DNA from 4 places in the Serratia ureilytica genome. Region 4 is predicted to be linked to each of the others. Evidence: predicted binding sites of a transcription regulator. Region 4 holds the regulator's gene; each other region holds the start of a gene.

Evidence for each region. Region 4 encodes CRP, which controls carbon source genes, mostly activating them, when cyclic AMP is high. Its sites were predicted from a motif close to ATGTGANNNNNNTCACAT; they were not measured.
Region 1: a site for CRP is predicted at 5,093-5,110, ahead of deoC (deoxyribose-phosphate aldolase). Genes of this name have one in related genera too.
Region 2: a site for CRP is predicted at 4,297-4,314, ahead of udp (uridine phosphorylase). Genes of this name have one in related genera too.
Region 3: a site for CRP is predicted at 5,835-5,852, ahead of yrbN (protein YrbN). Genes of this name have one in related genera too.

Annotation. Positions count from the first base shown of each region.
Region 1 is NZ_CP071320.1:4,410,611-4,418,400, forward strand. Features, by position in the region: gene J0X03_RS20855 (YtjB family periplasmic protein) at 1-215, shown strand, start outside; gene deoD (purine-nucleoside phosphorylase) at 385-1,116, opposite strand; gene deoB (phosphopentomutase) at 1,283-2,506, opposite strand; gene deoA (thymidine phosphorylase) at 2,699-4,024, opposite strand; gene deoC (deoxyribose-phosphate aldolase) at 4,091-4,870, opposite strand; gene J0X03_RS20880 (NupC/NupG family nucleoside CNT transporter) at 5,241-6,518, opposite strand; gene J0X03_RS20885 (TatD family hydrolase) at 6,703-7,485, opposite strand; gene J0X03_RS20890 (patatin-like phospholipase family protein) at 7,482-7,790, opposite strand, start outside.
Region 2 is NZ_CP071320.1:4,818,294-4,826,083, forward strand. Features, by position in the region: gene rmuC (DNA recombination protein RmuC) at 40-1,587, opposite strand; gene J0X03_RS22820 (DedA family protein) at 1,728-2,258, opposite strand; gene J0X03_RS22825 (tyrosine-protein phosphatase) at 2,335-3,117, opposite strand; gene udp (uridine phosphorylase) at 3,412-4,173, opposite strand; gene J0X03_RS22835 (dienelactone hydrolase family protein) at 4,662-5,489, shown strand; gene metE (5-methyltetrahydropteroyltriglutamate--homocysteine S-methyltransferase) at 5,574-7,790, opposite strand, start outside.
Region 3 is NZ_CP071320.1:4,601,015-4,608,804, reverse strand. Features, by position in the region: gene infB (translation initiation factor IF-2) at 1-536, shown strand, start outside; gene rbfA (30S ribosome-binding factor RbfA) at 607-1,017, shown strand; gene truB (tRNA pseudouridine(55) synthase TruB) at 1,017-1,961, shown strand; gene rpsO (30S ribosomal protein S15) at 2,086-2,355, shown strand; gene pnp (polyribonucleotide nucleotidyltransferase) at 2,612-4,729, shown strand; gene nlpI (lipoprotein NlpI) at 4,858-5,742, shown strand; gene yrbN (protein YrbN) at 5,859-5,939, shown strand; gene J0X03_RS21780 (DEAD/DEAH family ATP-dependent RNA helicase) at 5,929-7,790, shown strand, end outside.
Region 4 is NZ_CP071320.1:307,599-315,388, forward strand. Features, by position in the region: gene J0X03_RS01385 (helicase HerA-like domain-containing protein) at 1-384, shown strand, start outside; gene J0X03_RS01390 (aminodeoxychorismate synthase component II) at 457-1,032, shown strand; gene argD (bifunctional acetylornithine/succinyldiaminopimelate transaminase) at 1,164-2,381, shown strand; gene J0X03_RS01400 (YccS/YhfK family putative transporter) at 2,422-4,500, opposite strand; gene crp (cAMP-activated global transcriptional regulator CRP) at 4,551-5,183, opposite strand; gene J0X03_RS01410 (OsmC family protein) at 5,566-5,973, shown strand; gene J0X03_RS01415 (phosphoribulokinase) at 6,012-6,881, opposite strand; gene J0X03_RS01420 (YheU family protein) at 7,033-7,266, opposite strand; gene J0X03_RS01425 (hydrolase) at 7,263-7,790, opposite strand, start outside.

The DNA.
Region 1 (7,790 bases), 1.0 Mb from region 4:
TGGACAACACCACCAACCTGCTGCGCCTGATGATCCTGCTGGCGCTGGCGATCGGCATCATTCTGGCGCGTACCCTGTTGCAACACCGCCGCAGCCGCTGGCAGCAGTCGCCCTACCTGTTGACCGCCAACACGCCACTGGAAGAAGGCAATACGGTGGAAGACGATGAAGACGATGCGCCGGAGAAAAAACAGGAAACGCCTAAGCAGGGGTAATTCAGGCCAGGCGTTGAATGCGTTCGTGCCGTTTTCTTGTCCTTTCGGTGAATAGATTGTCCGTAACAACGGGATCCACATCCAATTGAAAGGTAAAGCGTTAGCCAAAAACGGCCATGCGGAATGAATAGATTGACGGGCGGGCGCCATGATGACGCCCGCCGCGGTATTACGCTTTGTCGCCCAGCAGCACGGATTCCAGCGCGATAACGATCATTTCGTTAAAGGTGGTCTGGCGTTCCGCCGCCGTGGTCGCTTCGTGACGCAGGATGTGGTCGGACACGGTGCAGATGGTCAGCGCCTTACAGCCGAACTCTTCGTACAGCTCCGCCGCCACGCCGTAGATGCCGGCCGCTTCCATTTCCACGCCCAGGATGCCGTACTTCTTCATCACCTGGAACATATCCGGATCCGGGGTGTAGAACAGATCGGCGGAGAAGATGTTGCCCACGCGCGCCGGGATGCCCTGCGCCGCCGCCGCGTCGACCGCGTTGCGCACCATGTCGAAGTCGGCGATCGCCGCGTAGTCGTTGTCCTTGAAGCGCAGACGGTTCACCTTGGAGTCGGTGCACGCGCCCATGCCGATCACCACGTCGCGCAGTTTGATATCGTCACGCACCGCGCCGCAGGACCCCACGCGAATGATCTTCTTCACGCCGAATTCGGCGATCAGCTCGCGCGCGTAGATGGAGCAGGACGGAATGCCCATGCCGTGGCCCATTACGGAGATGCGGCGGCCTTTGTAGGTGCCGGTGAAACCCAACATGCCGCGCACGTTGTTCACTTCCACCGCGCCTTCCAGGAAGGTTTCGGCGATGTATTTTGCGCGCAGCGGGTCACCCGGCATCAGTACTACGTCAGCGAAATCACCCATCTCAGCATTAATGTGCGGCGTAGCCATAATTTTCTTCCTTTAGAAATCTTATTTAATAGAAACGTCAAACATCCAAGCCTTGAATGTCGAGTTGCAGCCAGGCAGCTAGCGGGTGGATCCCCAGGCGCTTACTTGAGTAAGCGACTGGGGTTCACGCGTGAAGCTAACAACGCTGCGGCTTGAAAGACAGGGCTTAGAACAGGGTCTTACCGTAATCCATCGGCGACAGGCCAAAGTAATTGGCGACGGTCTGGCCGATGTCGGCGAAGGTCTCGCGGTGGCCCAGCGAACCCGGTTTCACTTTCGGGCCGTAAACCAGCACCGGGATGTGCTCGCGGGTGTGGTCGGTGCCGCTCCAGGTCGGATCGCAGCCGTGGTCAGCGGTGAAGATGATGATGTCTTCGTCTTTCACCAGCTTCAGCAGTTCCGGCAGGCGGCGGTCGAACAGCTCCAGCGCGGCGGCGTAGCCCGCCACGTCGCGACGGTGACCGTAGGAGGAGTCGAAGTCCACGAAGTTGGTGAACACGATGGTGTTGTCGCCGGCCTTTTCCATTTCGATCAGGGTCGCGTCGAACAGCGCGTCGATGCCGGTCGCCTTCACCTTCTTGGTGATGCCGACGTTGGCATAGATGTCGGCGATTTTACCGATCGACACCACTTCGCCGCCCTTCTCGTCCACCAGCTTTTTCAGCACGGTCGGCGCCGGCGGCTCTACCGCCAGATCGTGGCGATTGCCGGTGCGCTGGAAGTGGCCCGGCTTGTCGCCGACAAACGGACGCGCGATCACGCGGCCGATGTTGTAACCGCCTTCGGTCAGCTCTTCACGCGCGATTTCGCACAGCTCATACAGGCGCTCCAGGCCGAAGGTCTCTTCGTGACAGGCGATCTGGAATACCGAGTCGGCGGAGGTGTAGAAAATCGGCTTGCCGGTTTTCATGTGCTCTTCACCCAACTGATCGAGGATCACGGTGCCGGATGAGTGGCAGTTGCCCAGGTAGCCCGGCAGATTGGCGCGCTCCACCAGCTTATCCAGCAGCGCCTGCGGGAAGCTGTTGTGCTCGTCCTTGAAGTAGCCCCAGTCGAACAGCACCGGCACGCCGGCGATTTCCCAGTGGCCAGACGGCGTGTCTTTACCGGAAGAGAGCTCGCTGGCGTAGCCGTAGGCGCCGATGATGTCGGCGTTGCGATCCAGCCCCTGCGGGAAGTTGCCGGTCGACTCTTCCGCCGCTTTGCCGAGGCCCAGACGGCTCAGGTTAGGCAGCGTCAGCGGGCCCTGACGGCCCACGTTGGCCTCACCGCGCGCGCAAACCTCGGCGATGTGGCCCAGAGTGTCGGAACCCTGATCGCCAAAACGTTCGGCGTCTTCGCTGGCGCCGATGCCGAAGGAGTCCAATACCATAATAAATGTGCGTTTCATCTGTGCTCTCCTGCGTGTTCTCACGCTATTGCGACCGCAAAACTGCAATCGCCCTTATTCTCTAAATTTATACCCAATGGATTTCAAGTTGTAGCTAGGCGGCTAGCGCGTGTATCCCAGGAGCTTACTCAAGTAAGTGACTGGGGTGCACGCGTGTAGCCAACAACGCTACGGCTTGAAAGACGAGGGTCATCACGCTTGAGTGATGCGCTTATACACCACCGGCGTCGCCTCCGGCGCCTTATCGCTCAGCGTCATTGCGCTGCGCACCGCATCGGCCGCCTGCTGCCAGCTCTCTTCATCGTTGGCGTGGATCATCGCCAGCGGCTGCTGGGAATCCGCCGTATCGCCCAGGCGCGCCATCTCGGTCAGGCCGACGCTGTAATCGATGGCGTCGCTCGCCCGACGGCGGCCGCCGCCCAACGACACCACCGCCATGCCCAGCGCGCGGGTATCCATGGCGCTGATGATGCCCGGCTTTTCAGCATACACCGGCTTGCTCAGCGTTGCCGCCGGCAGATAGCTATCGTAGCGTTCGACGAAGTCTATCGGACCCTGCTGCGCCGCCACCATGCGGCCAAACACCTCCGCCGCCTTGCCGTTATCCAGCACCGCCTGCAGCTTGGCGCGCGCGTCGGCCTCATCTTGCGCCAGGCCGCCGGACAACAGCATCTCTACGCTCAGCGCCAGCGTCACTTCCAGCAGGCGCGGGTTGCGGTATTCGCCGGTCAGGAAGCGCACCGCTTCGCGCACTTCCACCGCGTTGCCGGCGCTGGAAGCCAGCACCTGATTCATGTCGGTCAGCAGCGCGGTGGTCTTGCAGCCCGCGCCGTTGGCCACGCCGACGATCGCCTGCGCCAAATCTTGCGACAGGGCATAGGTCGGCATAAAGGCGCCGGAGCCGACCTTCACGTCCATCACCAGCGCATCCAACCCTTCCGCCAGCTTCTTGGCCAGAATGGAGGCGGTGATCAGCGGGATAGAATCCACGGTGGCGGTGATATCGCGGGTGGCGTAAAAACGCTTGTCCGCCGGCGCCAGCGAGCTGGTCTGGCCGATGATCGCCACGCCGACGTCCTGAATGATTTTGCGGAAGGCGTTATCGTCCGGGAAAATATTGAAGCCCGGAATGGCTTCCAGTTTGTCCAGCGTGCCGCCGGTATGCCCCAGGCCGCGGCCGGAGATCATCGGCACATAGCCGCCGCAGGCCGCCACCATCGGACCGAGCATCAGCGAAGTCACGTCGCCCACGCCGCCGGTCGAGTGCTTGTCGACGATCGGGCCGTTCAGCGCCAAACTCTTCCAGTCCAGCACGGTGCCGGAATCGCGCATCGCCATGGTGAGCGCCACGCGCTCCGGCATGCTCATGTCATGGAAATAAATGGTCATCGCCAGCGCGGCGATCTGCCCTTCCGACACCACATTGTCGCGAATGCCGTTGATGAAAAAGCGGATTTCCGCTTCGCTTAACGGCTGGCCGTCGCGTTTTTTACGAATAATTTCTTGAGCCAGGAACAAGGCATCCCCCTGTGTCGCCGAGAGTCGGTGCAGACGGGCGCGCCTGGCGCCCGCCAACGATATCGATCAGTAGCCGCCGCCGGCGGTCTGGGTTTGGTGGCCCAGCGCGGCCAGCAAGCTGGCCAGCAGGCTGGAAGCGCCAAAGCGGAAATGCCGCGCGTCGGCCCACCCTTCGCCCAGAATACGATCGGCAAGTTGCAGATAATGCAGCGCGTCTTCCGCGGTGCGCACGCCGCCGGCCGGCTTGAAGCCCACCGTCTTCGCCACGCCCATATCGCGGATCACTGACATCATCAGCTCGGCGCTCTCCAGGGTGGCGTTGACCGGCACCTTGCCGGTGGAGGTCTTGATAAAGTCGGCGCCGGCCTTGATGGCGATCTCGGACGCCTTGCGGATCAGATCGGCCTGCTTCAGCTCACCGGTTTCGATGATCACTTTCAGCAGCACGTTGGCCGCCTGGCAAGCCTGTTTGCACTGTTTCACCAGCTCGAAACCGACCTGTTCGTTGCCGGCGATCAACGCGCGGTAAGGGAACACCACGTCCACTTCATCCGCCCCATAGGCGATGGCCGCGCGGGTTTCCGCCAGCGCGATGTCGATATCGTCGTTGCCATGCGGGAAGTTGGTCACGGTGGCGATACGGATGTCCGGCGTGCCTTGCTCGCGCAGCGCCTTACGCGCCACCGGGATAAAACGCGGGTAGATGCAGATGGCCGCCGTGTGGCCGGCCGGGGTGTTGGCCTGACGACAGAGGGCGATCACTTTCTCGTCGGTGTCATCATCGTTCAGCGTGGTTAAATCCATCAAGTTCAGCGCACGTTGCGCTGCTGCGGTTAATTCGGTCATAAAACTCTCCAACTGAGTACCTGGGTGTTGGCGAGCGGACTTGGTTCCATGAAGATAGCGCAGGGGAACGGCGTTCCCGCGGCGGCAACTGAGATCCTTCTCACCGCACATGGCCACCCGCCTTGCGGCCGGCCAGTAATAGCTATTTGAACACGAATGCCGGGGGCGATTCGCGTTCATCGTCACACTATATGAAATAGCACTGTAACAGACCGGAATTATATGTGAAGAACATCACAAAATAACGCGATATCGTTCACAAATTCGCTAAAGAAGCGGCTGAAGATCGCGGATGCGGCAAGCACCCGCGTTGCTTAGAGTATAGGCGGAGTCCCGCGATCGGTCGCGCCGACGCGGGCTCAGCGAGGGCTTACAGCGCCAGGAAGAAGCCGGCGATGGTGGCACTCATCAGGTTGGACAGCGTGCCCGCCGCCACGGCCTTCAGACCGAAACGCGCGATGTCATGGCGACGGTTGGGTGCCATGCTGCCCAAACCGCCCAGCAGGATCGCCACCGAGGAGAGGTTGGCGAAACCGCACAGCGCAAAGGAGATGATCGCCTTGGTGTGCGTTGACAGCACCTGCAGGCCTTCCGCCGCCACCACATCGTCCGGGCGCAGATAGGCGCCGAAGTTCATATAGGCGACAAACTCATTGACGATGATCTTCTGGCCGATAAACGAACCGGCGGTCATCGCTTCACTCCACGGCACGCCAATCAGGAAGGCGATCGGCGAGAACACCCAGCCGAGGATCAGCTCGAGCGACAGCTGCGGGTAATCGAACCAGCCGCCGATGCCGCCGAGAATGCCGTTGAGCAAGGCGATCAGCGCGATAAACGCCAGCAGCATCGCGCCGACGTTCAGCGCCAGCTGCATGCCGGAAGCCGCGCCGGAAGCCGCCGCATCGATCACGTTGGCAGGACGATCCTCTTCGGCGATCAGTTTCATCGCATCGTCTTTATCGTGGGTCTGCTCGGTTTCCGGCACCATCAGCTTGGCGAACAGCAGCCCGCCCGGCGCGGCCATGAAGGACGCGGCGATCAGGTATTCCAGCGGCACGCCCATCTGCGCGTATCCCGCCAGCACCGAACCGGCCACCGAAGCCAGGCCGCCGCACATCACGGCGAACAGTTCTGACTGGCTCATGGTGGCGATATACGGACGCACCACCAGCGGCGCTTCGGTCTGGCCGACGAAAATGTTGGCGGTCGCCGACAGCGATTCGGTGCGCGAGGTGCCCAGCAGCTTGTGCAGGCCGCCGCCCAGCACGCGGATCACCAACTGCATGATGCCGAGGTAGTACAGCACCGCAATCAGCGAGGAGAAGAACACGATCACCGGCAGGACGCGCAGCGCGAACACGAAGCCGCCGCCGCCGAACACCTCGAACATCTTGTCGGAAACCAGCCCGCCGAAGATGAACGAAATGCCCTGATTGCCGTAAGCGATAACATTTGCCACGCCGTTAGACATACTGCCGAGGATGCTGCGGCCCAGCGGCACGTACAGCACCAGCGCGCCGATACCGACCTGAATGATGAACGCCCACACCACGGTGCGCAGTTTGATGGCCTGACGGTTGCTGGAGAGCAGCACCGCAATGGCGATCAGCACCGCCATCCCGACCAGACTCATGATGAGTTGCATGCAAAGTTTCCCTGTTGCAAAAAATAAAATACATCCCTGCTCATGAAGAGAGGTCTGCTATTGGAGAGTTTCGGGGGGGATTATACTGAGCGAGGTCACCCTCGCACCGATTTATGTCACAAATGTATACAACGAGACGCAAATGAAAATCTTATAACGTGACGCAAGTCACGTTATGCAGACCTCAATTCGGCATGGCGAACAGCGCTTGGGTATTGCGTTGCAGGTGGGCGGCTATCACGTCGGCCGGTTCCGGCCGCAGTTCACACAGCGCGTGAAACACCTCGGCGGCGCGCTCGGGGCGGTTCGGCTGCCCCTGATAGCCGGCCAGCGGCATGTCCGGCGCATCGGTCTCCAGCAGCAGCGCCTCAAGCGGCAGCTGCGCCATCACGGCGCGCGTTTTCTGCGCCCGCTCATAGGTGATGGTGCCGCCCACGCCGATGTAATAGCCGAGGCGGATAAACGCCTGCGCCTGCGACAGGCTGCCGGCAAAGCCGTGCACCACGCCGCGGCGCGGCAGCTGCATGCGCCGCAGCGCGGCGGCCAGTTGGTCGTGGGTGCGGCGCGAATGCAGGATCACCGGCAGGTCATGCTGTTTCGCCAGCTTCAGTTGGGCCAGCAGCACGCTGTGCTGCCGCTCGAACTGTGGGTTATCCATATACAGATCGAGCCCGATCTCCCCCACCGCCACCAGCTTGTGCGGCCGTTCGGCCAGCAGCGCCGCCAACTGTTCCAACTGCGGCTCATGATGCTGCGCGATATACAGCGGGTGCAGCCCCAGTGCGGCGAACAGCGGCGCATGCTCCTGCGCCAGCCGCAACACCCGCGCGAAGCGATCGGCGGTGACCGTCGGGACGATGATGCGCTTTACGTCGGCGCTTGCCGCCCGCGCCAGGCTCTCGGCCTCATGCCCGGTAAAGGGCGGGAAATCGAAATGGCAGTGGGTGTCGGTAAAGGCGTAACTCACAGCGCGCCCCCTTCACCCGGCGGCAGATCGCCCGGCAGGATGATTTTCGGCGCCGCTACCGCCGCCTCCGGCTGCGCCGCCCGCTCGGTGGGCATGGCGATGTCGGTCACGATCGGCGAAGGCATTCTGACGTTCTCCGGCTGGATCAGGCGGCGCGACAACGCTTTTCGCACCTTCATGCCGTCGGGCTCCTGCTGCGCCATCCACTGGCCGACGGTGGCCAGGAAGTAGCGGCCGCAGCGGCGCCCCAGGTGATAATCCTGATTGAGCGCCCCCAATCGGCTGCCCAGCGCATTGCTGGCCAG
Region 2 (7,790 bases), 590 kb from region 4:
GTACCAGAAGCCCGAGGAATACCCCACCTCGCCACGGCCTCAGCCGTGCGAAACGAAGCCCGGTTCCCCGGTGGTATCATCATCGTCGTTCGTCTGCGGCAGCGCGGCGACCTCGTCGTCGTTCGCCTCTTCCGCTTCATCGTGTTGCGCGCCGGCTTGCTGCGCCAGCAGCGGGTTTATCGGCCGCTTGACCTCAACCCCCAGCGCGCGGAAACCTTCAATTTGGCCGATAAGATTACCACGGCCTTCGCTCAGTTTGTTCATCGCCTGACGATAACTGCCCTGCGCCTTGTCCAGGCTCTGCCCCAGCGCGGACATATCGTCCACGAACAGCCGCATCTTGTCATACAGTTTCGCCGCGCGCTCGGCGATGCGCTGGGCATTCTGGCTCTGATGCTCATAGCGCCACAGGTTGGTGATGGTACGCAGCGCCACCAGCAACGTGGTCGGGCTGACCAGCATGATGTTGTGCTTGAGCGCTTCGCTGATCAGCTCCGGCTCGCGATCGATAGCCAGCAGGAAGGCCGGCTCGACCGGAATGAACATCAGCACATAGTCCAGCGAACGCAGCCCCGGCAGCTGCTGGTAGTCCTTACGGCCCAGCATGCGAATGTGGCCACGCAGCGAAGCGATATGTTCGCTCAGCGCCGCTTCGCGCTCCGCCTCGTCTTCACCGTTGAAATAGCGCTCGTAGGCGATCAGCGACATCTTGGCGTCGATCACGACATCCTTGCCCTGCGGCAGGCGCACGATCACATCGGGCTGCATGCGACTCTGATGATCTACCCGCACGTTGACCTGCGTTTCATACTCGTGCCCTTCGCGCAGGCCGGAGGCCTCCAGCACCCGGCTCAGCACCACTTCCCCCCAGTTGCCCTGGGTCTTGTTGTCGCCTTTCAGCGCCTTGGTGAGGTTGATGGCCTCGCGCGCCATTTGCGCATTCAACTGCTGCAGATTGCGTATCTCGTGCGTCAGCGTGTGGCGCTCACGCGCCTCCTGGCCAAAGCTGTCCTGCACCTGTCGGCGGAAACCGTCCAGTTGTTCGCGCAGCGGCAGCAGTAACCGATCCAAACTTTGCTTATTTTGCTCGTCCACCTTGCGGCCGCTGTGTTCAAAAATGCGGTTGGCGAGGTTTTCAAACTGGGTGGTGAGGCGCTGTTCGCTGTTGATCAGCAGACGCTGCTTCTCCTCCGCCGCCATGCGCGTCTCTTCCAGACGGATGGTGACTTCGCGCAGCTCGGCCTCCTGCGCGCTGTTCACCTCGCGCTGGGCGCGCAGCTCTTGGTTGAGCAGCTCGCATTCGTTGCGCCAATGGTTGAGCTGTTGCAGTTTTTCATGCCCGGCCGCCAGCTGGCTGTGCAGGTTGCGCAGCTCCAGCTCGTTCTGGCGCGACTGCTGTTCGTGGCGCAGCAGGGCCTCCTGCCGCACGGCCGTCTCCTGCTGCGCCTGCTGCAACGCTTGCTCCAGCAACCGCAGTTCGGTTTCATGTTGCGCGTTCGTCTGCTGCACTCGCAGACTGGCGATCAGCCACCCTAACAGCATGCCGATCGCGACGCCGCCAATCCCATAAATCAGACTGGTATCCACCCTGCCTCCTGTTGCACCTTGCCGTTCCGGCGTTTCGCACGCCCATTGCCCGTCACGTTAAGGGGAGGCTGTATGGATGTCCAGCCTGATTTTGCCCGCCGCGCACAATATTGCGCGGCGCTGCGCAATTTAGCGAGAAATCAGCCCAGCCACTGGCTGAGCCACTTGATGCCGAACGCCCCCGGCGCCAGAATGCCGAACGCCCAGATCATCGCCGACGTGACGTTGGCCAACTGGAAGTAGCGCTGCGGCATGCCGCAAATGCCCCCCACCAGCGGCACCACGGCGCGCAGCGGGCCGAAGAAGCGGCCAATGAAAATGCCCAGCACGCCCCAGCGCTCAAAGAAGGCGTGGCCGCGCGCCAGCAGCTGCGGATTGCGCGACAGCGGCCACATATGGGCCACCCGATCCTGATAGTGGTAGCCGATCCAGTACGAGAGCCAGTCGCCGAAAAACGCCCCGGCGGCGGCGGCGGCCCAAATCGGCCAAAAGGCGATGCCGCTTTCGCCGATCAGCGCGCCCAGCGCCAGCAGGATCACCGTGGCCGGCAGCAGCAGCGACAAAAACGCCAGCGACTCGCCGAACGCCAGGAAGAAGATGATGGGAATGGCCCAGCCTTCGTGCTGACGCACGACGTCGCTGACCCAGTTGATAACGTCATTGAGGCTCAATGCGGGGCTCCTGATACGCGATGGTTCGCCTAGGATAAGCCGGGGCGAGTTAAACCCCGGCTAAACACGCGGCAATTTACTCGAGGTAGAACGCCCGCAGCACTTCGCGCTGGGCCGCGCCCAGGCCGTATTCCGCTTCCAGCCAGCGGTCGGTGGAGCCGTATTGTTGGCGGATGCAGCCCAGCGCCGTCATCAGGAACTCCTCGCGCGCGCTGAGCACGTAGGCGAATTGCTCGAGCGCCGCCGCATTCAACTTGATAGACAGCTGATCCAGCATCTGCTCGCGGAAAGCGGCCAGCGTGGTTTCGGTCAGCAGATAGTCTTCCAGCACCGTCGCTTCGTCGGCCCCCAGCGCGAACAGCACCAGCGCCGAACCGACCCCGGTGCGATCCTTGCCGACCGCGCAGTGTTGCACGATTGCGCCGCCGCCGGGGTTGCTCAACAGCTGCGCCAACCGCTGATAGGCCGCATTGCCGAACGGCAGGCGGCGATACAGCTCCAGCATGAACGCCCGGGCGTCGAAAGCGGCCAGCGTTTCGTTGGTGAGCTTTTCCAGGTTGGCGTTGACTTCGCTGCTCAGCGGGTTGGCCGGCACGTGGTGATAGTCGGCGCCATTCCACAGAATATCCGGTTTGGCCTGCACTTCGTCGGCATCGCGGTAGTCCAGCACCGAACGCACCGGCACCCCAGCGAGGAAAGTGCAGTCGTTTTCCGTCAGCCGCTCGAGAGAACCGGAGCGGAACAGCAGGCCGCGTTTGATGCGGCGCCCGTCGGCCACGCCGTTGCCGCCGAAGTCACGGAAGTTAATGCCGCCGTCGAGCGGCGCAAGCGAAGGATGAAGCAGGATCTGGGCGGTCATAAACGTCCTCGTTGTTTTTGTTCTGACAACGCGCGGCAGCCATCGGCGCAGCGCTGAGGAGTATCACCGTAACAGATTAGCCGCGAATGGAAAAACGGACCGCGTCGGCGTCCCGTTCAGTCCGTTGACAAAGGAGGAAAAAACGCGGTTTTTCCTCCTTTGTGGTTATCAGCCGAAACTCAATAAATTGATTTTCCCTGTTTGTTATCCGCTGCTTTCTGCAAACCGGGCAATGGCATGAGGTTTGTCATCAATCTCAACGGACCGCGTCGGCGGCCCGTTGAGGGAAGGCGATTACAGCAGACGGCGGGCGGCGTCCACCACGATCTGCACCGCTTTGCTTTCGGTGTTTTTCATGGTCTCGGCGTTCGGGATCTCTTGCTGGGTGCGGTTGACGATCACCCCAGCCACCATGCCGGCGCGCAGGCCCTGGCTGGCGCACATGGTCAGCAGCGTGGCAGATTCCATTTCATAGTTCATCACGCCCATCGCCTGCCACTCTTCCATCGAGCCTTTGAAACGACTAACGACGCGGCCAGAGTAGGTATCGTAACGTTCCTGGCCCGGATAGAAGGTATCGGAAGAGGCGGTCACACCAATGTGCGTGGTAGCGCCGCTGGCCTTGGCCGCTTCCACCAGCGCGGTGGTACAGGCGAAGTCCGCGACCGCCGGGAACTCCATCGGCGCAAAGTGCAGGCTGGCGCCGTCGAGACGTACCGCCGCCGTGGTGACCAGCACGTCGCCGACGTTGATGTTCGCCTGAATGGCGCCGGTGGTGCCGATGCGCAGGAAGGTGCGGATGCCCAGCTGCGCCAGCTCTTCCACGGCGATAGAGGTAGACGGGCCGCCGATGCCGGTGGAGCAGACGATCACCGCCTTGCCATCCAGCTCTGCGCGCCAGGTGGTGAATTCACGATGGGAGGCCAGATGCACCGGATTTTCCATCAGCTTGGCAATTTTCTCTACGCGCTGCGGATCGCCCGGCACGATGGCAAGCTGGGCCCCTTGTAAATCGTTCTTGGTGAGGCCGAGATGAAAAACATCAGACTGAGACATACGAGACTCCTCATGGATCATGTTTATTGGGAGGAACAAAAAAGCACTCTACTGAAAATCGCCGCTTAATTTCGTGACGATAGTCACTATGAAAAGAGAAACAAATTACATGCTACATATTTTTTGTGATTTTTATCACAAAAAAAGCACTGCAAGGCATCCAGAACGTACCGCTAAACCTCAGTCTAGCCGACAAACCTTGCCGCTCCCTGCCTGTTGGTTGCCGACTGAAACTATTTAGCTCATCAATTCGAAATACCCCCATCTTATCGGTTGCTTAGGGACAAAAAAGCCCTCTAACGCACCTTATGGCACTTACGCGGGCCAAAACGCGTAATAACATGATAAAAAGCGCTTAAAAATGCCGTAAAGCCAGATAATTAGCCGTTTTTTATCGACTTGTCCGAAAGTGCGCCACGCGGCGCCAATAATGGGTAATCTTTCCTATAGTTAATCTCAGCGCTTTTTTCTATTGCACGGAGACCGCAATGAAAACCGAACATGTGATGACATTAGAACAGGCTCAGGGAGGATTCGCCCCGGCCGCCGCGCCGGTAGCCGCCTCCGCGATTATCACCGATGAACAGGGCATTCACGCCGGGCAAACGACTATTCCTTCCCAGGGAGACGCGCTGCCGGCCTACGTCGCCAAACCCGCCGACCACAACGGCCCCTTCCCCATCGTGCTGGTGGTGCAGGAAATCTTCGGCGTCCATGAACATATTCAGGATCTGTGCCGCCGTCTGGCCAAACAGGGCTATCTGGCGATTGCTCCCGAGCTCTATTTCCGCCAGGGCGACGCCAACGACTACACCGATATCGGCGAGCTGTTCCAGCAGCTGGTGACCAAGGTGCCGGATCGTCAGGTGCTGTCGGATCTGGATCACGCCGCGCACTGGGCTATCCGCCACGGCGGCGACGCCGGCAAGCTGGCGATCACCGGTTTTTGCTGGGGCGGCCGAATTACCTGGCTGTACGCGGCGCACAACCCGCAGTTAAAAGCGGCCGTCGCCTGGTACGGCAAACTGGTGGGTGAAAAAACGCTGAATTCGCCGAAGCATCCGGTCGATATCGCCACGCACTTGTCAACGCCAGTGCTGGGGCTGTATGGCGGGCAGGACAGCGGTATTCCGCTGGATACGGTGGAAAACATGCGTCAGGCGATCCGCGCCGCCAACGCCGATGCCGAAATCGTGGTGTATCCTGGCGTCGGGCACGCATTCAACGCCGACTATCGCCCCAGCTACAACGCCGAAGCGGCGGAAGACGGCTGGCAGCGCATGCTGGCGTGGTTCGCCCAGCACGGCGTCAAGTAATCCCCCTCGCATAAAAAAGGGCGCCGAAGCGCCCAATCATCACACCAGTAAATCTATCTGCGGCGGTTTACCCGCCGCACGGCATCACGCGTGCTCGCGCAGGCGCTGCGCCGCCAATACCATGTTGGCCAGCGACTGCCGGGTTTCAGGCCAACCGCGAGTTTTCAGGCCGCAATCGGGGTTGACCCACAGGCGTTCCGCCGGGATGTTCTGCGCCGCTTTACGCAGCAGCGCTTCGATCCATTCCACGCTCGGCACGTTCGGCGAGTGGATATCGTAGACGCCCGGCCCGATTTCGTTCGGGTATTCGAACTCTTTGAAGGCTTCCAGCAGATCCATATCGGAACGCGAGGTCTCGATGGTGATCACGTCGGCGTCCAGCGCGGCGATGGAGTCCATGATGTCGTTGAACTCGCAGTAACACATGTGGGTGTGGATCTGGGTGTCATCCTGCGCCACGGCGGCGTTCAATTTGAAGGCGTCCACCGCCCAGTTCAGGTAGGCGGCCCAGTCGGATTGTCGCAGCGGCAGCCCCTCGCGCAGCGCAGGTTCGTCGATCTGAATGATGCCGATGCCGGCTTTTTCCAAATCCTCCACCTCGTCGCGCAGCGCCAGCGCAATCTGCTTGGCGATCACTTCGCGGGTCACGTCTTCACGCGGGAACGACCAGCACAGGATGGTCACCGGCCCGGTCAACATGCCTTTCACCGGCTTGTCGGTCAACGACTGGGCGAATTTGGCCCATTCGACGGTAATGGCTTCCGGGCGGCTGACGTCACCGATGATCACCGGCGGCTTCACGCAGCGGGAACCGTAGCTCTGCACCCAACCATTTTGGGTAAACACGAAGCCGTCGAGGTTCTCACCGAAATATTCCACCATGTCGTTGCGCTCGGCTTCACCGTGCACCAGTACGTCCAACCCGAGGCGCTCCTGCTCGACGATCGCCTGTTTGATGTGCTCACCGATGCTGGTGCGGTAGTTGCTGCCGTCCAAACGGCCCTGTTTGAAGTCCAGACGCAGGCCGCGGATTTCGGTGGTCTGTGGGAACGAACCGATGGTCGTCGTCGGCCAGGCCGGCAGCTTGAAACGCTCGCGCTGCGCCCTAGCGCGCTCGGCGTACGCGCTGCGGCGTTCGCAGTCCTGCGCGGTGATCGCGGCCAGACGGCGCTCAACCTGTGGGTTATGCACGCGGTTCGACTGGCGACGGGCGCGGATCGGCGCGCTGTAGGCGTCCAGCTCGGCCTGTTTCGTCGCGTCAGGCGCGTTCAGCGCCGAGCTCAACAGCGCCAGCTCGGCGCATTTTTGCAGGGCGAAGGCGAACCAGCTTTTCACTTCTTCGTCCAGACGGCTTTCCACGCTCAGATCGATCGGGCTGTGCAGCAGTGAACAGGAGGTGCCGATCCACAGCGGGCGCTGTCCCACCAGCGGCTGCAGACGTTCGAACCAGCGGCTCAGATCGGCGCGCCAAACGTTGCGGCCGTTGATCACGCCCAGCGACAGCAGCCAGTCTTGCGGCAATGCGGCGCTCAGCGCGGCGATATCGTCATGGCCGGCGACCAGATCGACGTGCAGCCCCTGCACCGGCAGCGTGCGAATGGTGTCGAGGTTGTGGCCGACGCTGTCGAAATACGTGGTCAACAGCAACTTAACCTGCCCCTGCAACGCGTCATACGCCGGTTTGAAGGCGTCCAGCCAGGCTTGCGGCAGCTCCAGCACCAGCGCAGGTTCGTCGATTTGCACCCATTCGACGCCGCGCTTCGCCAGCTCCGCCAGCACCTGCTGGTAAACCGGCAGGATCTCTTTCAACAGCGACAGGCGGTCGAACGGCTCGCCCTTCACTTTACCCAACCACAGATAAGTCACTGGGCCAAGCAACACCGGCTTGATGTGATGCCCCAGCGCCAGCGCTTCGTCCACTTCGTCCAGCAGTTGGGTCCAGCCCAGCTTGAACTGCTGGCCTTGCTGGAATTCGGGCACCATGTAGTGATAGTTGGTGTTAAACCATTTGGTCATTTCCGCCGCGGCCGCCGGCTCGCCGGTCGGTGCGCGGCCACGGCCGATGCGGAACAGCGTGTCCAGATCAATAGAGCCATCCGCATTCTGATGGCGCGCCGGCACGTTGCCCAGCAGCAGGCTGGTGGTCAACACATGATCGTACCAGGCGAAATCGCCGACCGGCACCAAATCCACCCCGGCCTGCCGTTGCTGCTGCCAATGACGAGCGCGCAGCTCGCGGCCAACCGCCAACAGCTCTTCCTGCGTTGAGTTGCCGGCCCAGTAGCTTTCCTGAGCTTTTTT
Region 3 (7,790 bases), 810 kb from region 4:
CCGACGAAGTGAAGGTGAAGATTGTCGGCTCCGGCGTAGGTGGGATCACCGAAACCGACGCGACGCTGGCTGCGGCTTCCAACGCCATCATCCTGGGCTTCAACGTGCGTGCCGACGCTTCTGCGCGCCGCGTGATCGAAGCGGAAAGCCTGGATCTGCGTTACTACTCCGTGATCTATAACCTGATCGACGAAGTGAAGCAGGCGATGAGCGGTATGCTGGCGCCGGAATACAAGCAGCAGATCATCGGCCTGGCCGAAGTGCGCGACGTGTTCAAATCGCCTAAGTTCGGCGCTATCGCCGGCTGTATGGTTACCGAAGGGACCATCAAGCGTCACAACCCAATCCGCGTACTGCGCGACAACGTGGTTATCTATGAAGGCGAGCTGGAATCCCTGCGTCGCTTCAAAGATGACGTTAACGAAGTCCGTAACGGCATGGAATGTGGTATCGGCGTTAAGAACTATAACGACGTGCGCGTCGGCGACATGATCGAAGTGTTTGAAATCATTGAGATCCAACGCACCATCGCTTAACGATTGCACATCTGCTTATATCTGTTTACGGGGGGCCTTTGTGCCCCCCGATTTGTCTGGAGAATCCAAAATGGCAAAAGAATTCAGCCGCGGTCAACGCGTGGCGCAAGAGATGCAGAAAGAGATTGCGATCATTCTGCAGCGTGAAGTGAAAGATCCGCGCGTCGGCATGGCGACCGTTTCCGGCGTGGAAGTGTCCCGCGACCTGGCGTATGCCAAGGTTTACGTCACCTTCCTGAACGTGCTGACCGAGAACCACGATCCGGATCTGGTCACCAACGGCATCAAAGCGTTGCAGGACGCTTCCGGCTATATCCGCACCCTGCTGGGCAAAGCGATGCGCCTGCGCGTGGTGCCGGAGCTGACCTTCGCTTACGACAACTCCCTGGTGGAAGGCATGCGCATGTCCAACCTGGTGACCAACGTGGTGAAGAACGACGCAGAGCGCCGTTCCGCCTCAGGCGATGACAAGGAGGATTAATGAGTCGCCCTCGTCGCCGCGGCCGTGACATCCACGGCGTGCTGTTGCTGGACAAGCCGCAGGGGTTGTCGTCCAACGATGCGCTGCAAAAAGTAAAACGTCTGTACAACGCCAACCGAGCGGGCCATACCGGCGCGCTCGATCCGTTGGCGACCGGCATGTTGCCTATCTGTCTGGGCGAAGCGACCAAGTTTTCGCAATACCTGCTCGATTCCGACAAGCGCTATCGGGTGATCGCCAAGCTGGGGCAGCGTACCGATACCTCCGACGCCGACGGGCAGATCGTGCAGGAACGCCCGGTGAACTTCACCCAGGCGCAGCTCGACGCGGCGCTGGACACCTTCCGCGGCGACATCCAGCAGGTGCCGTCGATGTATTCGGCGTTGAAATACCAGGGCAAGAAACTCTACGAGTATGCGCGCCAGGGCATCGAAGTGCCGCGCGAAGCGCGCAGCATTACGGTGTACGAGCTGCAGTTTATCCGCTGGGAAGGGGATGAACTCGAGCTGGAGATTCACTGCTCGAAAGGCACCTACATCCGCACTATCACCGACGATCTCGGCGAGCTGCTGGGCTGCGGCGCGCACGTGATCTATCTGCGCCGCCTGCAGGTGGCGACTTATCCCATCGCGCGCATGGTGACGCTGGAACAGCTGAACGCCTTGGTGGCGCAGGCGCAGGAACAAGCGATCGCGCCCGGTGAGCTGCTCGATCCGCTGCTGATGCCGATGGACAGCCCGGTTGAGAACTATCCGGAAGTGAATTTGCTGCCGGTGGTGGCGGGTTACGTCAAGCAGGGGCAACCGGTGCAAGTGGCCGGCGCGCCGGCATCCGGCCTGGTGCGCATCACCGAGGGTGAAGAGCGGAAATTCATCGGCGTTGGCGACATCGCCGAGGATGGTCGCGTGGCGCCGCGCCGCCTGGTGGTCGAGCATTTCGACTGACGGCGGGGCACTGCGTCGCCTTGCGATCGCACTGCGCTAAGAGTAGAATGGCGCAGCTTATGCATTGGGTTGCTGAATTAGAGATCGGCGCCTGTTTTTATTATCTATAATCTGGAGTATTACAATGTCTCTAAGTGTTGAAGCTAAAGCTCAAATCGTAGCTGATTTCGGTCGTGGTACTAACGACAGCGGTTCTACCGAAGTTCAGGTTGCCCTGCTGACTGCGCAGATCAACCATCTGCAAGGCCACTTCTCCGAGCACAAAAAAGATCACCACAGCCGTCGTGGTCTGCTGCGTATGGTTTCTCAGCGTCGTAAGCTGCTGGACTACCTGAAGCGTAAAGATGTAGCACGTTACACCAGCCTGATCGAGCGTCTGGGTCTGCGTCGCTAATCTAGCAAGTTTCAGTGGAAAGGGGCCTATTTTGGCCCCTTTCTTCTAGGAAGCATAAGCAAATCAGGTTAATGTATTACTGATGTTTCCAAACAGGTTCTTCCGTTACAGAGGTTCGCGCGGCTAATGAGAGGCTTTATCTCCCGCCTGAGATAAGGATTGTCATTAGTCGCGAGGATGTAGTGAGAAGGCAAATCGAGTCACAGGCGTGTCGAGTCGTCAATGCGATTGCGCGCCGTTAATCAAGGATATAATTTTGCTGACACCGATCATTCGCAAATTCCAGTATGGCCAGCATACCGTCACCATCGAAACCGGTATGATGGCGCGTCAGGCCACCGCCGCCGTTATGGTGAGCATGGATGACACCGCCGTATTCGTTACCGTCGTTGGCCAGAAAAAAGCCAAGCCGGGCCAGAGCTTCTTCCCGCTGACGGTGAACTACCAAGAGCGTACCTACGCCGCCGGCCGTATCCCGGGCAGCTTCTTCCGCCGCGAAGGCCGTCCGAGCGAAGGCGAGACGCTGACTTCCCGTCTGATCGACCGCCCGATCCGTCCACTGTTCCCGGACAGCTTCCTGAACGAAGTTCAGGTGATCGCGACCGTGGTTTCCGTTAACCCGCAGGTGAACCCGGACATCGTTGCGATGATCGGCGCCTCTGCCGCCCTGAGCCTGTCCGGTATTCCGTTCAACGGCCCAATCGGCGCCGCGCGCGTAGGTTACATCAACGATCAGTACGTACTGAACCCAACGACCGACGAACTGAAAGAAAGCCGTCTGGATCTGGTGGTTGCCGGTACCGCCGGCGCGGTGCTGATGGTGGAATCCGAAGCTGACGTGCTGAGCGAAGATCAGATGCTGGGCGCCGTGGTGTTCGGCCACGACCAGCAGCAAGTGGTTATCGAAAACATCAACGCGCTGGTTGCCGAAGCCGGCAAGCCGAAGTGGGATTGGCAGGCGCCTGCGGTCAACGAAGCGCTGCACGCGCGCGTGGCTGAACTGGCCGAAGCTCGCCTGGGCGACGCTTACCACATTACCGAAAAACAAGAGCGTTACGCTCAGGTTGACGCGATCAAAGACAGCGTGGTTGAAACCCTGCTGGCGCAGGACGAAACGCTGGACGCCGGCGAAATCCAGGACATCCTGGGCACCGTCGAGAAGAACGTGGTGCGCAGCCGTGTACTGCGTGGCGAGCCGCGTATCGACGGCCGTGAAAAAGACATGATCCGTGGCCTGGATGTGCGCACCGGCGTACTGCCGCGCACCCACGGTTCCGCGCTGTTCACCCGTGGCGAAACTCAGGCGCTGGTTACCGCGACCCTGGGCACCGCGCGCGACGCACAGAACCTGGACGAGCTGATGGGCGAGAAGACCGACAGCTTCCTGTTCCACTACAACTTCCCTCCGTACTCCGTAGGCGAAACCGGCATGGTCGGTTCTCCTAAGCGTCGTGAAATCGGTCACGGTCGCCTGGCGAAACGCGGCGTATTGGCTATGATGCCTAAACCGGAAGATTTCCCGTACACGGTTCGCGTGGTGTCTGAAATCACCGAATCCAACGGTTCTTCTTCCATGGCTTCCGTGTGCGGCGCGTCTCTGGCGCTGATGGACGCCGGTGTGCCAATCAAGGCTGCCGTTGCGGGTATCGCGATGGGCCTGGTGAAAGAAGCCGATAACTATGTGGTTCTGTCCGACATTCTGGGTGACGAAGATCACCTGGGCGACATGGACTTCAAAGTGGCCGGTAGCCGCGACGGTATCACCGCGCTGCAGATGGACATCAAAATCGAAGGCATCACCCGCGAAATCATGCAGGTGGCTCTGAACCAGGCCAAGGGCGCGCGTCTGCACATCCTGGGCGTAATGGAACAGGCTATCAGCACCCCGCGCGGCGATATCTCCGAATTCGCACCGCGTATTCATACTATCCGCATCAACCCGGATAAAATCAAAGACGTGATCGGTAAGGGCGGTTCCGTTATCCGCGCGCTGACCGAAGAGACTGGCACTACCATCGAAATTGAAGATGATGGTACAGTTAAAATCGCTGCGACCGACGGTGAGAAAGCGAAATTCGCTATCCGTCGCATCGAAGAGATCACGGCAGAGATCGAAGTGGGCCGTATCTACCAGGGTAAAGTGACCCGTATCGTTGATTTCGGCGCATTCGTCGCTATCGGCGGTGGTAAAGAAGGCCTGGTGCACATTTCTCAGATCGCCGACAAGCGCGTTGAGAAAGTGACCGACTATCTGCAGATGGGTCAGGAAGTGCCGGTTAAGGTACTGGAAGTTGACCGTCAGGGCCGCGTGCGTCTGAGCATCAAAGAAGCGATGGCGCCGGAAGCAGGTTCACCTGCGCCTGAAGCAGAATAACTGTATAGATAGTTTTACAGCTCCCCGCCACGGGGTTGGGAGCTGTTCGTATCGCGCGGGTAGGATGCCCGCGTTTTAGCAAACGGAGGACAGGACGTTCATCCAATGTTTGTCTTCGGGAGTGGGAAATGAAGCCTTTCTTGCGCTGGTGTTACGTTGCGACAGCACTCATGCTGGCAGGATGCAGCAACCATGATTGGCGTAAAGACGAAGTTTTGGCAATCCCGTTGCAGCCAACGTTGCAGCAGGAAGTGATCCTGGCGCGCATGGAACAAATTCTTGCCAGCCGGGCACTGACGGATGACGAACGCGCACAGCTTTTATATGAGCGCGGTGTGCTGTATGATAGCCTCGGGTTACGTGCATTAGCGCGCAATGATTTCTCGCAGGCGCTGGCGATACGTCCCGACATGCCGGAAGTTTTCAACTACCTGGGCATTTACTTAACGCAGGCAGGCAATTTTGATGCTGCCTATGAAGCGTTTGATTCTGTACTAGAGCTTGATCCAACTTACAATTACGCGCGTTTAAACCGGGGCATCGCACTGTATTATGGCGGCCGCTTCCCGTTGGCGCAGGATGATCTGCAGGCGTTTTATCAAGACGACCCAAACGATCCCTTCCGTTCGTTATGGCTGTATCTGGTGGAGAGAGAAATCGATCCCAAGAAGGCCGAGGTAGCGCTTCAGCAGCGCTATGACAAAGCGGACAGAGGGCAATGGGGATGGAATATTGTCGAATTCTACCTGGGCAAGATCAGCGAAAAAACGCTGATGGAACGCCTCAAGGCAGATGCAACGGATAACACTTCGCTCGCTGAGCATCTCAGTGAAACTGACTTCTATTTGGGTAAACACTACCTGAGTCTGGGGGACAAGGACACCGCTTCGGCGCTGTTCAAACTGACGGTGTCTAACAACGTTCACAACTTCGTTGAGCACCGCTATGCATTGTTGGAATTGGCGCTTTTGGGCCAAGAGCAAGACGACCTATCGGAATCGGACCAGCAATAGCTGACGAACACCTATCAGCCTGATGAACATTGGTTTTTAACCAAAGTTATCGCCTTAACGGGCGAGGGCTTTTTTGTTCGTTTTATAATCTAATTTGAGCCGGTTCACACTTTTCAATGAAAATGACTGAAAATTTTCTCGACGAGTTATGTAGACTGGCTGCCATTATTAATGAGGCACGTGTACATGACGACTGAGTTTGAAACCTCTTTTGCTGATCTGGGGCTGTCTGCTCCAATCATTTCCGCCCTGAACGATCTGGGCTATGAAAAACCATCTCCGATCCAGGCTGAGTGTATTCCTCACCTGTTGAACGGCCGCGACGTGCTGGGCATGGCACAGACCGGTAGTGGTAAAACTGCAGCGTTCTCGCTGCCGCTGCTGCACAACCTGCAGGCAGACCTGAAAGCACCTCAGATCCTGGTGCTGGCACCGACCCGCGAACTGGCGGTTCAGGTTGCCGAAGCGATGACCGATTTCTCCAAACACATGAACGGCGTTAACGTGGTAGCCCTGTACGGCGGCCAGCGTTACGACGTGCAGCTGCGCGCTCTGCGCCAGGGCCCGCAAATCGTTGTGGGTACCCCAGGCCGCCTGCTGGACCACCTGAAGCGCGGCACCCTGAACCTCTCCAACCTGAGCGGTCTGGTGCTGGATGAAGCCGACGAAATGCTGCGCATGGGCTTTATCGAAGACGTAGAAACCATCATGGCTGAGATCCCGGCTGAACATCAGACCGCGCTGTTCTCCGCCACCATGCCGGAAGCGATCCGTCGCATTACCCGCCGCTTCATGAAAGAGCCGCAGGAAGTGCGCATCCAATCCAGCGTGACCACCCGTCCGGACATTAGCCAGAGCTACTGGTCGGTCTACGGCATGCGTAAAAACGAAGCGCTGGTGCGTTTCCTGGAAGCCGAAGACTTTGACGCGGCGATCATCTTCGTCCGTACCAAGAACGCGACCCTGGAAGTGGCCGAAGCGCTGGAGCGCAGCGGTTACAGCAGCGCCGCGCTTAACGGCGACATGAATCAGGCGCTGCGTGAGCAGACTCTGGAGCGTCTGAAAGACGGTCGTCTGGATATCCTGATCGCGACCGACGTTGCGGCCCGTGGCCTGGACGTTGAGCGCATCAGCCTGGTTGTCAACTACGACATCCCGATGGACTCCGAGTCTTACGTTCACCGTATCGGCCGTACCGGTCGTGCGGGCCGCGCCGGCCGCGCGCTGCTGTTCGTGGAAAACCGCGAACGCCGCCTGCTGCGCAACATCGAACGCACCATGAAGCTGACCATCCCGGAAGTGGAGCTGCCGAACGCAGAACTGCTGGGCGAGCGTCGTCTGGCCAAGTTCGCCGCGAAAGTTCAGCAGCAGCTGGAAAGCAGCGATCTGGATCTGTACCGCGCGCTGCTGACCAAACTGCAGCCGGAAGAAGAGCTGGATATGGAAACCCTGGCCGCAGCGCTGCTGAAAATGGCTCAGGGCGAACGTCCGCTGATCCTGCCACCGGATCCGGTCTTCAAGCCGCGTCAGCGTCGTGAGTTCAACGACCGTGACGATCGCCGCGGCGACCGTCGTGACAGCCGCGACAGCCGTGACGGCGATCGTCCGCGTCGCGAACGTCGTGACGTTGGCGAAATGCAGCTGTACCGCATCGAAGTGGGCCGTGACGATGGCGTAGAAGTCCGTCATATCGTTGGCGCTATCGCTAACGAAGGCGACATCAGCAGCCGTTACATCGGCAACATCAAGCTGTTCGCTTCCCACTCCACCATCGAGCTGCCAAAAGGCATGCCGGGCGAGATCCTGAATCACTTCACTCGCACTCGCATCCTGAACAAGCCGATGAACATGCAGCTGCTGGGCGATGCACAGCCGTTCGAACGTCGCGAGCGTCGTGACGGCGGCAACGGCGGCGAGCGTCGCGGCAACGGTCGTCCGTTCAACGGCGAACGTCGCGAAGGCGGCCCACGTCGTTCCTTCGGCGAACGTCGTGAAGGCGGTAACGGCGGCGAGCGTCGTGGCGGTAACTACAACCGTGACGGCAAGCC
Region 4 (7,790 bases):
GAGCGGGCGATGGTCATCGCGCCGGAATCCAAGATGGGCATGCTCGGCGCGGAAGGGCTGAACAGCGCGATCAACAAGTCGCCGCTGTATGGCCGCTATGAAGACATGATTGACCGCGAGTCCGCCTACGAGAAGCTGTCGTCGGGCGGCTTCGCCACCGTCGGCACTGCGCAGCAGGGGCAGCAACCGCAGGCGCAAGCGCAGCAACAGACGGGCGGCGGCCTGATGGACGGATTGAACGAGCTGCTGTTCGGTTCCACCGGCCCGCGCGGCGGCAAACGCGACGGCATCGTCCAGACCGCCGCCAAGAGCATGGCGCGCGATCTCGGCCGGCAGATCCTGCGCGGCGTACTGGGCTCGATCACCGGCGGCCGTAAAAAGTAAGCGGAAATTATCGTCGGCAGCGGCGGGTTAAATCAGTAAACTATGGCGGCGTTTTTCTCTGCCGGACCTAACATGCTGCTGCTGATCGATAACTACGACTCCTTTACCTATAACCTTTACCAGTACTTCTGCGAGTTGGGCGCCGAGGTGGTGGTGAAGCGCAATGATGAGCTGCAGCTGGCCGATATCGAGCGGCTGGCGCCGCAGCATCTGGTGATTTCCCCCGGCCCTTGTACCCCGAACGAAGCGGGCATCTCGCTGGCCGCCATTCGTCATTTCGCCGGCAAGCTGCCGATCCTCGGCGTGTGCCTGGGGCACCAGGCGCTGGGGCAGGCGTTCGGCGCCGAGGTGGTGCGCGCCCGCGCGGTGATGCACGGCAAAACCTCGGCGATTCGCCATCTGGGCGTCGGCGTGTTTCGCGGCCTGAGCGATCCGCTGACCGTGACGCGTTACCATTCGTTGGTGCTGAAAGCCGATACGCTGCCGGATTGCTTTGAAGTGACCGCCTGGAGCGAACGCGACGGCGTGCGCGACGAGATCATGGGTATCCGCCACCGCACGCTGGCGCTGGAAGGGGTGCAGTTCCACCCGGAAAGCGTGCTCAGCGAGCAGGGCCATCAGCTGTTGGACAATTTTCTCAGGCGTTAATCCCTTCGCATTTTTTTCGCCCGTCAGGCGTTTTGCATTTGCGCTTTAGTGTTTTTTTATGCATATTTCGTGATTACATTTTCATTATAACATCGCGATAGCGCTGAAAAACCTTCAGGGTGGAGCCGAAAATGACTGACAAATCCGCAGTGAGCCGCAGCACCTTTGACCAGGTGATCCTGCCTGTTTATGCACCCGCCCAGTTTGTGCCGGTGCGCGGCCAAGGCAGCCGGGTCTGGGATCAGCAGGGAAAAGAGTACATCGATTTTTCCGGCGGCATCGCGGTGACGGCGCTGGGGCACTGCCATCCGGCGCTGGTCGAGGCGCTCAAACGCCAGGGCGAAACCTTGTGGCATACCAGCAACGTCTTCACCAATGAACCGGCGCTGCGCCTGGCGAGCAAATTGATCGACGCCACCTTCGCCGATCGGGTGTTCTTCGCCAACTCCGGCGCAGAGGCCAACGAGGCGGCGTTCAAACTGGCGCGTCATTACGCTATCACCCGCCACAGCCCCTATAAAACCAAAATCATCGCCTTCTATAACGCGTTTCACGGCCGCACGCTGTTCACCGTGTCGGTGGGCGGGCAGGCCAAATATTCCGACGGGTTCGGGCCGAAGCCGGCCGACATCGTGCACGTGCCGTTCAACGATCTGGCGGCGGTGAAAGCGGTGATGGACGACCACACCTGCGCGGTGGTGATGGAGCCGATTCAGGGCGAGGGCGGCATTACGCCGGTCGACGCCGACTTCCTTAAAGGCGTGCGCAAACTGTGCGACCAACATCAGGCGCTGCTGGTGTTCGACGAAGTGCAAAGCGGCATGGGGCGCAGCGGCAAACTGTTCGCCTATATGCATTATGGCGTGACGCCGGACATTCTCACCACCGCCAAGGCGCTGGGCGGCGGTTTCCCGGTCAGCGCCATGCTGACCACCGAAGACATTGCGTCGGTGATGCAGGTGGGCACCCACGGCACCACCTACGGCGGCAACCCGCTGGCCTGCGCGGTGGCGGAGGCGGCGCTGGACGTGATCAATACGCCGGAGGTGCTGAGTGGCATTGAGCAGCGTCATGCGCTGTATGTGCAGGTTTTGCAGCATATCGGCGATAAATACGGTATTTTCACCGCGATTCGCGGCATGGGGCTGCTGATTGGCGCCGAGCTGACGCCGCATTATCACGGCAGGGCGCGCGACTTCCTCACCGCCGCCGCCGCGCGTGGGTTGATGATCCTCAATGCCGGGCCGAACGTGATCCGTTTCGCGCCGTCGCTGGTGGTGGAGCTGCAGGATATCGAGGCCGGCATGGCGCTGTTCGAGCTGGCGGTGCAGGATGTGATCAACGCCTGAAGCCCGCGCGGCATATAACGGGGCGCGGCATGCCGCGCCCTTATTGATCGCGCAGTTTGCGCTTGAGCCAGATGCCGTGGTGCGGGCGCTGGCGCCAGGCCAGCGACGAAATGGTGTGCATCACGCTCAGGTGCGACAAAATGCGCCGCAGATGGCGCTCCATCTCGGTAACGGGCATGTCCGGATGCAGATCCGGCGGCTGCATGATGCCGCTGTTGCCGCTGCTCGGGCCGTCGTATTCCAACCGCTGCTGGCAGCTTTGCAGCGCGATTTCACAGGTCTGCAGATACTCTTCCGCCAGTTTCGGCGTCAGCATGTAGTGCTCGCGTGCCAGAATGGTCATGGCGTTCAGGTGTTCGACGATGAACTGGCTGTGAGTGACCCACAGCCGCATGTCCGCCAGATAGTTTGACGCGAACCCCGGCTCTTGCATCGCCTGATTGAGCGAGGTGAACAGCGCGTTGTGTGCCTGGTTGACCTGCATGCGGGTATAGGCCAACGCGGTGGCGTCCGGTTCCGGTTGCTTCAGCATCAGCCGCAGCGCGGCTTGATCGTTCTCCAGCGCCTGATGGGCATTCTTGCGCAGCAGCCCGCTTTGCCACTGCGGCCACAGCCAAATGGTGCCGCCGAACGCCAGCACGCAGCCGATCAGCGTATCGATCAGGCGCGGTACCAGAAAATGCGAGCCGTTCAGCGCCAGCAGCTGCAGGGTGTAAACCGCCGTGACCGTAAAGCCAATCACCGACAGCCCGTAGTTCTTGCGCGAAACCAGGTAGGCCAGCAGCGTGATCACCAGCATGATGCTCAGCGTTTCTCCCTCCGGCAACTGCAGCTGCAGCAGCCCGGCTGCCAGCAATAGCCCGGCAATCGTGCCCAGCGCACGGTGCTGAATACGCACCCGGGTGGCGTTATACCCGTTTTGGCTCACCAGCATGATGGTGAGCAGGATCCAGTAAGGCTTCGGCAGGTTGAATACCGCACCCAGGCTGCTGCCGACCGCCAGCGTTACGCCCAGCCGCGCGGCGTTGCGCAGGGCGGTGGATTTGAACGACAGATAGCTGACCAGCGCCGGCCAAAACGGCAGGCGGTGCTGGCCGGGCATCAGGTCGCGGCGGTACAGCGGATGCTGGGTGCGCAGCAGGCGGGCGATGCGGCTGAAGTGGTAATAACAAAACTGGCCGACCGGATTATCGGGATGCTGCGCCGCCATTTTTTCCAGCGCCGCCAGCTCGTGGGTCATGGAGAAGCGCTTCGAATATTGATGATAGAGAATATCGTGCGCCACCACGCGCAGCCGGCCGGCGATCACCTGAGCATTGCGGCGAATGATCGCTTCGGCCTGGCTCTGCTCCACCAGTTTTTGCACCTCTTCCGGCAGATGCAGGCTGACGGTGATGTGCTCCTGCAGGTCCATCGCCACCTGAAAGGCGCGCTGCAGGCGCTTTTGCTCGAGATTGTTGGCGTGCGGCAGGAAATTAAGCTGTTGGTACAACAGGCTGATCAGGTCCATCACCTTTTGCTGGCGCACCAGCAGCGGCGGCAGCGCGGTCTGCGGATCGGTGTGCTGGGTCAGCAGCGAGTATTTGGCTTCGAAATAGTCCGCCAGTTCCAGATAGAGCTGGCTCAGCGTCTCGCGCATCGGCTGCTCTTTCCACAGCTTGAACCAGAACCAGGTGAATAAGCCATACCAGGCGGTGCCGATCGCGTACAGCAGCGGCGCCTGCCAGATAGGCACCGTGCCGGCCGTGCTGAGGGCGAAGATGGCGGCCACCAGCGCCGCCGGCAACAGCCGGGCGTGCAGCGGGCTGATTTCGCCGGTGACGCCGAGCAGCAGCGCCAGGCCCAGCATCAGCGCCGGCAGCGGCACGTGCCACAGCAGGGCCTGTTGCAGCAGCACGCTGCTGAAGGCGAACAGCGAACCGCCGACGATCAGTCGTTTAAAGAAGCGCTTATGCGGCGTATCCAGCCCGGCGATATTGCAGCAGGCGGGCACGAGGGAGAACATCAGGCCGAGCTGCAGCTGGCCTATCAGCAGGCCGAACAGCACCGGCAGGCACAACACCAGCGTTTGTCGCAGTGCGTAGTTGATTTCCGGGTGGTAGATCAGGCGGCGCCACATGGCAGAGAGCAGACAAAAAAACGGCGCAGACTGCGCCGTTTTTTCAGGGATTAACGGGTGCCGTAGACGACAATGGTTTTGCCGTGGGCGGAAATCAGGTTTTGATCTTCCAGCATTTTCAGAATACGGCCAACGGTTTCACGCGAGCAGCCGACGATCTGGCCGATCTCCTGACGGGTGATCTTGATCTGCATGCCGTCCGGGTGAGTCATGGCGTCGGGTTGCTTCGCCAGATTCAGCAGGGTTTGCGCGATGCGGCCGGTAACGTCCAGGAAGGCGAGGTTGCCCACTTTTTCGGAGGTGACCTGCAGGCGGCTCGCCATTTGGGCGGACAGACGCATCAGGATGTCCGGGTTCACCTGGATCAGCTGGCGGAATTTCTTGTAGGAAATTTCGGCCACTTCACAGGCGGTTTTCGCGCGAACCCAGGCGCTGCGCTCCTGGCCTTCTTCGAACAATCCGAGCTCGCCGATGAAATCCCCCTGGTTGAGGTAGGACAGGATCATCTCTTTACCTTCTTCATCCTTGATCAGCACCGCGACGGAGCCTTTCACGATGTAGTAAAGCGTTTCGGCCTTTTCACCTTGGTGAATCAGCGTACTCTTCGATGGATATTTGTGGATATGGCAATGAGACAGGAACCATTCGAGAGTAGGGTCTGTTTGCGGTTTGCCGAGAACCATTCGCTGTTATCCTCTGTTGTTATCGCTGCCTTGTGTCACAGGGGTCAGAGTTCCCTGTAAAACCCGCCTGTAGCCGCAGTTATGAGCGAGGGCTACCGGCAAGTTTTGAGGCGTGTCATAAAAATACGCTGTCGCTCTAGCATATTAACTTGCCGTAAGCGCTGCAAGCTACATTCTGTTAACATACCGGTAAAGGAGCCTTTCTCTGGGCGTTTCCCTGAAATTCAGTGTCCCGGAAAGATTTATTGCGGCTCTGTTTGTAGCACAGAGTAAGGCGGGTGTCTCGTGTTGTCTCGCTTCAGCATGATTAGCATCAGGTTACGTTGCCTGTTTCTATGCGAAAGCGTACTCTGATTTTAAGAAATCAACCGGAGTGACGAGAATGCAGGCAAGAGTTAAGTGGGTGGAAGGGTTAACGTTTTTGGGTGAATCGGCCTCCGGCCACCAGGTGCTGATGGACGGCAACGCCGGCGATAAAGCGCCCAGCCCGATGGAAATGGTGCTGATGTCGGTGGGCGGCTGCAGCGCGATCGACGTGGTGTCCATCCTGCAAAAAGGGCGCAACGACGTGCGCGACTGCGAGGTGAAGCTGACCTCCGAGCGCCGTGCAGAAGCCCCGCGGTTGTTCACCCATATCAACCTGCACTTCATCGTCACCGGCCAGGATCTGACCGACAAAATCGTAGAGCGAGCGGTGAACCTGTCGGCGGAGAAGTACTGCTCGGTGGCGCTGATGCTCAACAAGGCCGCCACGGTGACCCACAGCTTCGAGATCCGCCAGCCGGCGTAATCGAGACGGAGCGCGGCCCGCCGCCGCGCTCAACGCGTTTATTCGATCTTCTTGCCTTCCAGCAGCCGCTGCACCAGCGGCGCCATGATCAGCTCCATCGCCAGCCCCATCTTGCCGCCCGGCACCACTAACGTATTGATGTGCGAGATAAACGAGCCCTGCAGCATCGCCAGCAAATAGGGGAAGTCAATCTGATCCAGCCCGCGGAAGTGGATCACCACGAAGCTTTCATCCAGTGAGGGAATGGCTTTGGCGGCGAACGGGTTGGAAGTATCCACCGTCGGTACGCGCTGGAAGTTGATGTGGGTGCGCGAGAACTGCGGCGTGATGTAGTTGATGTAGTCTTCCATCGAACGCACCACCGAGTCCATCACCGCCTCGCGGGAGTGGCCGCGTTCGCCGGTATCGCGGATCAGCTTCTGTATCCACTCCAGGTTGACGATCGGCACCACGCCGACCAGCAGATCGACGTGGCTAGCCACGTCATGGTGTTCGGTGACCACACCGCCGTGCAGCCCCTCGTAGAACAGCACGTCGGTCGGCGCCGGCAGCGGCTCCCACGGGGTGAAGGTGCCCGGCACCTGATTGTAGGGTACCGCTTCGTCGTAGGTGTGCAGGTACTTGCGCGAACGGCCGGTGCCATTTTTGCCGTACTCGATAAAGCTCTGCTGCAGCAGACCGAAGTCGTTGGCCTCGGGGCCGAAATAGCTGATGTGTCTGCCCAGATCGCGCGCCTTGCGGATCGCCGCGTCCATTTCCGGCCGGGTGTAGCGGTGGAAGCTGTCGCCCTCCAGCTCGGCGGCGCGAATGTTGAGCTGTTGGAAGATTTTGCGGAACGCCACGCTGGTGGTGGTGGTGCCGGCGCCGCTGGAACCGGTCACCGCGATAACGGGATGTTTGGCAGACATGGTGGTTGTCACTCCGTGTTGAATGCGCCGGCGTCAGGGGATTATTGTGGCTCTTGTTGACGCTCTCTATGTCAGGAAAAAATGGCGCGCGCTGGTTTGCAATGTCCCATTGTTACCTGATTTTTTCCGTCAGTCATAGAACCGGGCGCCACTAAATTTCTTCCTGCCCGGCGCGGATCTGACCGCGCGGCATGATGTTGACGCTCTCATGCAGTTCCGACCACACCAGCACCACCTCGCCGTTTTTCAGCTGGCGGCGCACGTCCTCCACCTTCTGCTCCAGCGATCGTTCGTGCTCGCCGTAATCGGTGCCTTCACGCAGCACAAAGGATTCGATCAGGCTGTTCAGGGTGTCGGTTGCCAGTTCTTGCCAGGGAATGATCACGTCGGGATGTCCAGAGAAGGGGAAAGCCAGGCCGGAATGCGATGCTCCAGCCACATGTGCGGTTTTTTCAGCGTGCCGCCGACAAAGCCGACGTGGCCGCCGAACTCGGTCAGCTGATATTCGATATTGCGCGGCAGGCCGGCGACGTCGGGGATCACCTCATGGGTCATGAAGGGATCGTCCTTCGCATGGATGATCAGCAGCGGCGTTTGGATCGCCGGCAACAGCGGCAGGGCGCTGCAGCGGCGATAATAATCGGTGGCGTCGCTGAAGCCGTGAATGCGCGAGGTGATGGCGTCGTCGAATTCGCGGATGCGCCGCAACCCGTTCAGCTGTGACAGCTTGAGCGGCAGGGTGTCCGGGTAGTGCAACAGCTTGCGGGTGGCGTTTTGTTTCAGCTGCCCCAACAGGTAGCGCTGATAGACGCGGGAGAAACCTTGCTCCATGCGATAGGCGCAGGGCTCCAGCATCAGCGGCGCCGAGACCACCACCGCCGCCTGCAGCAGGCTGTCGGCGCCTTGCTG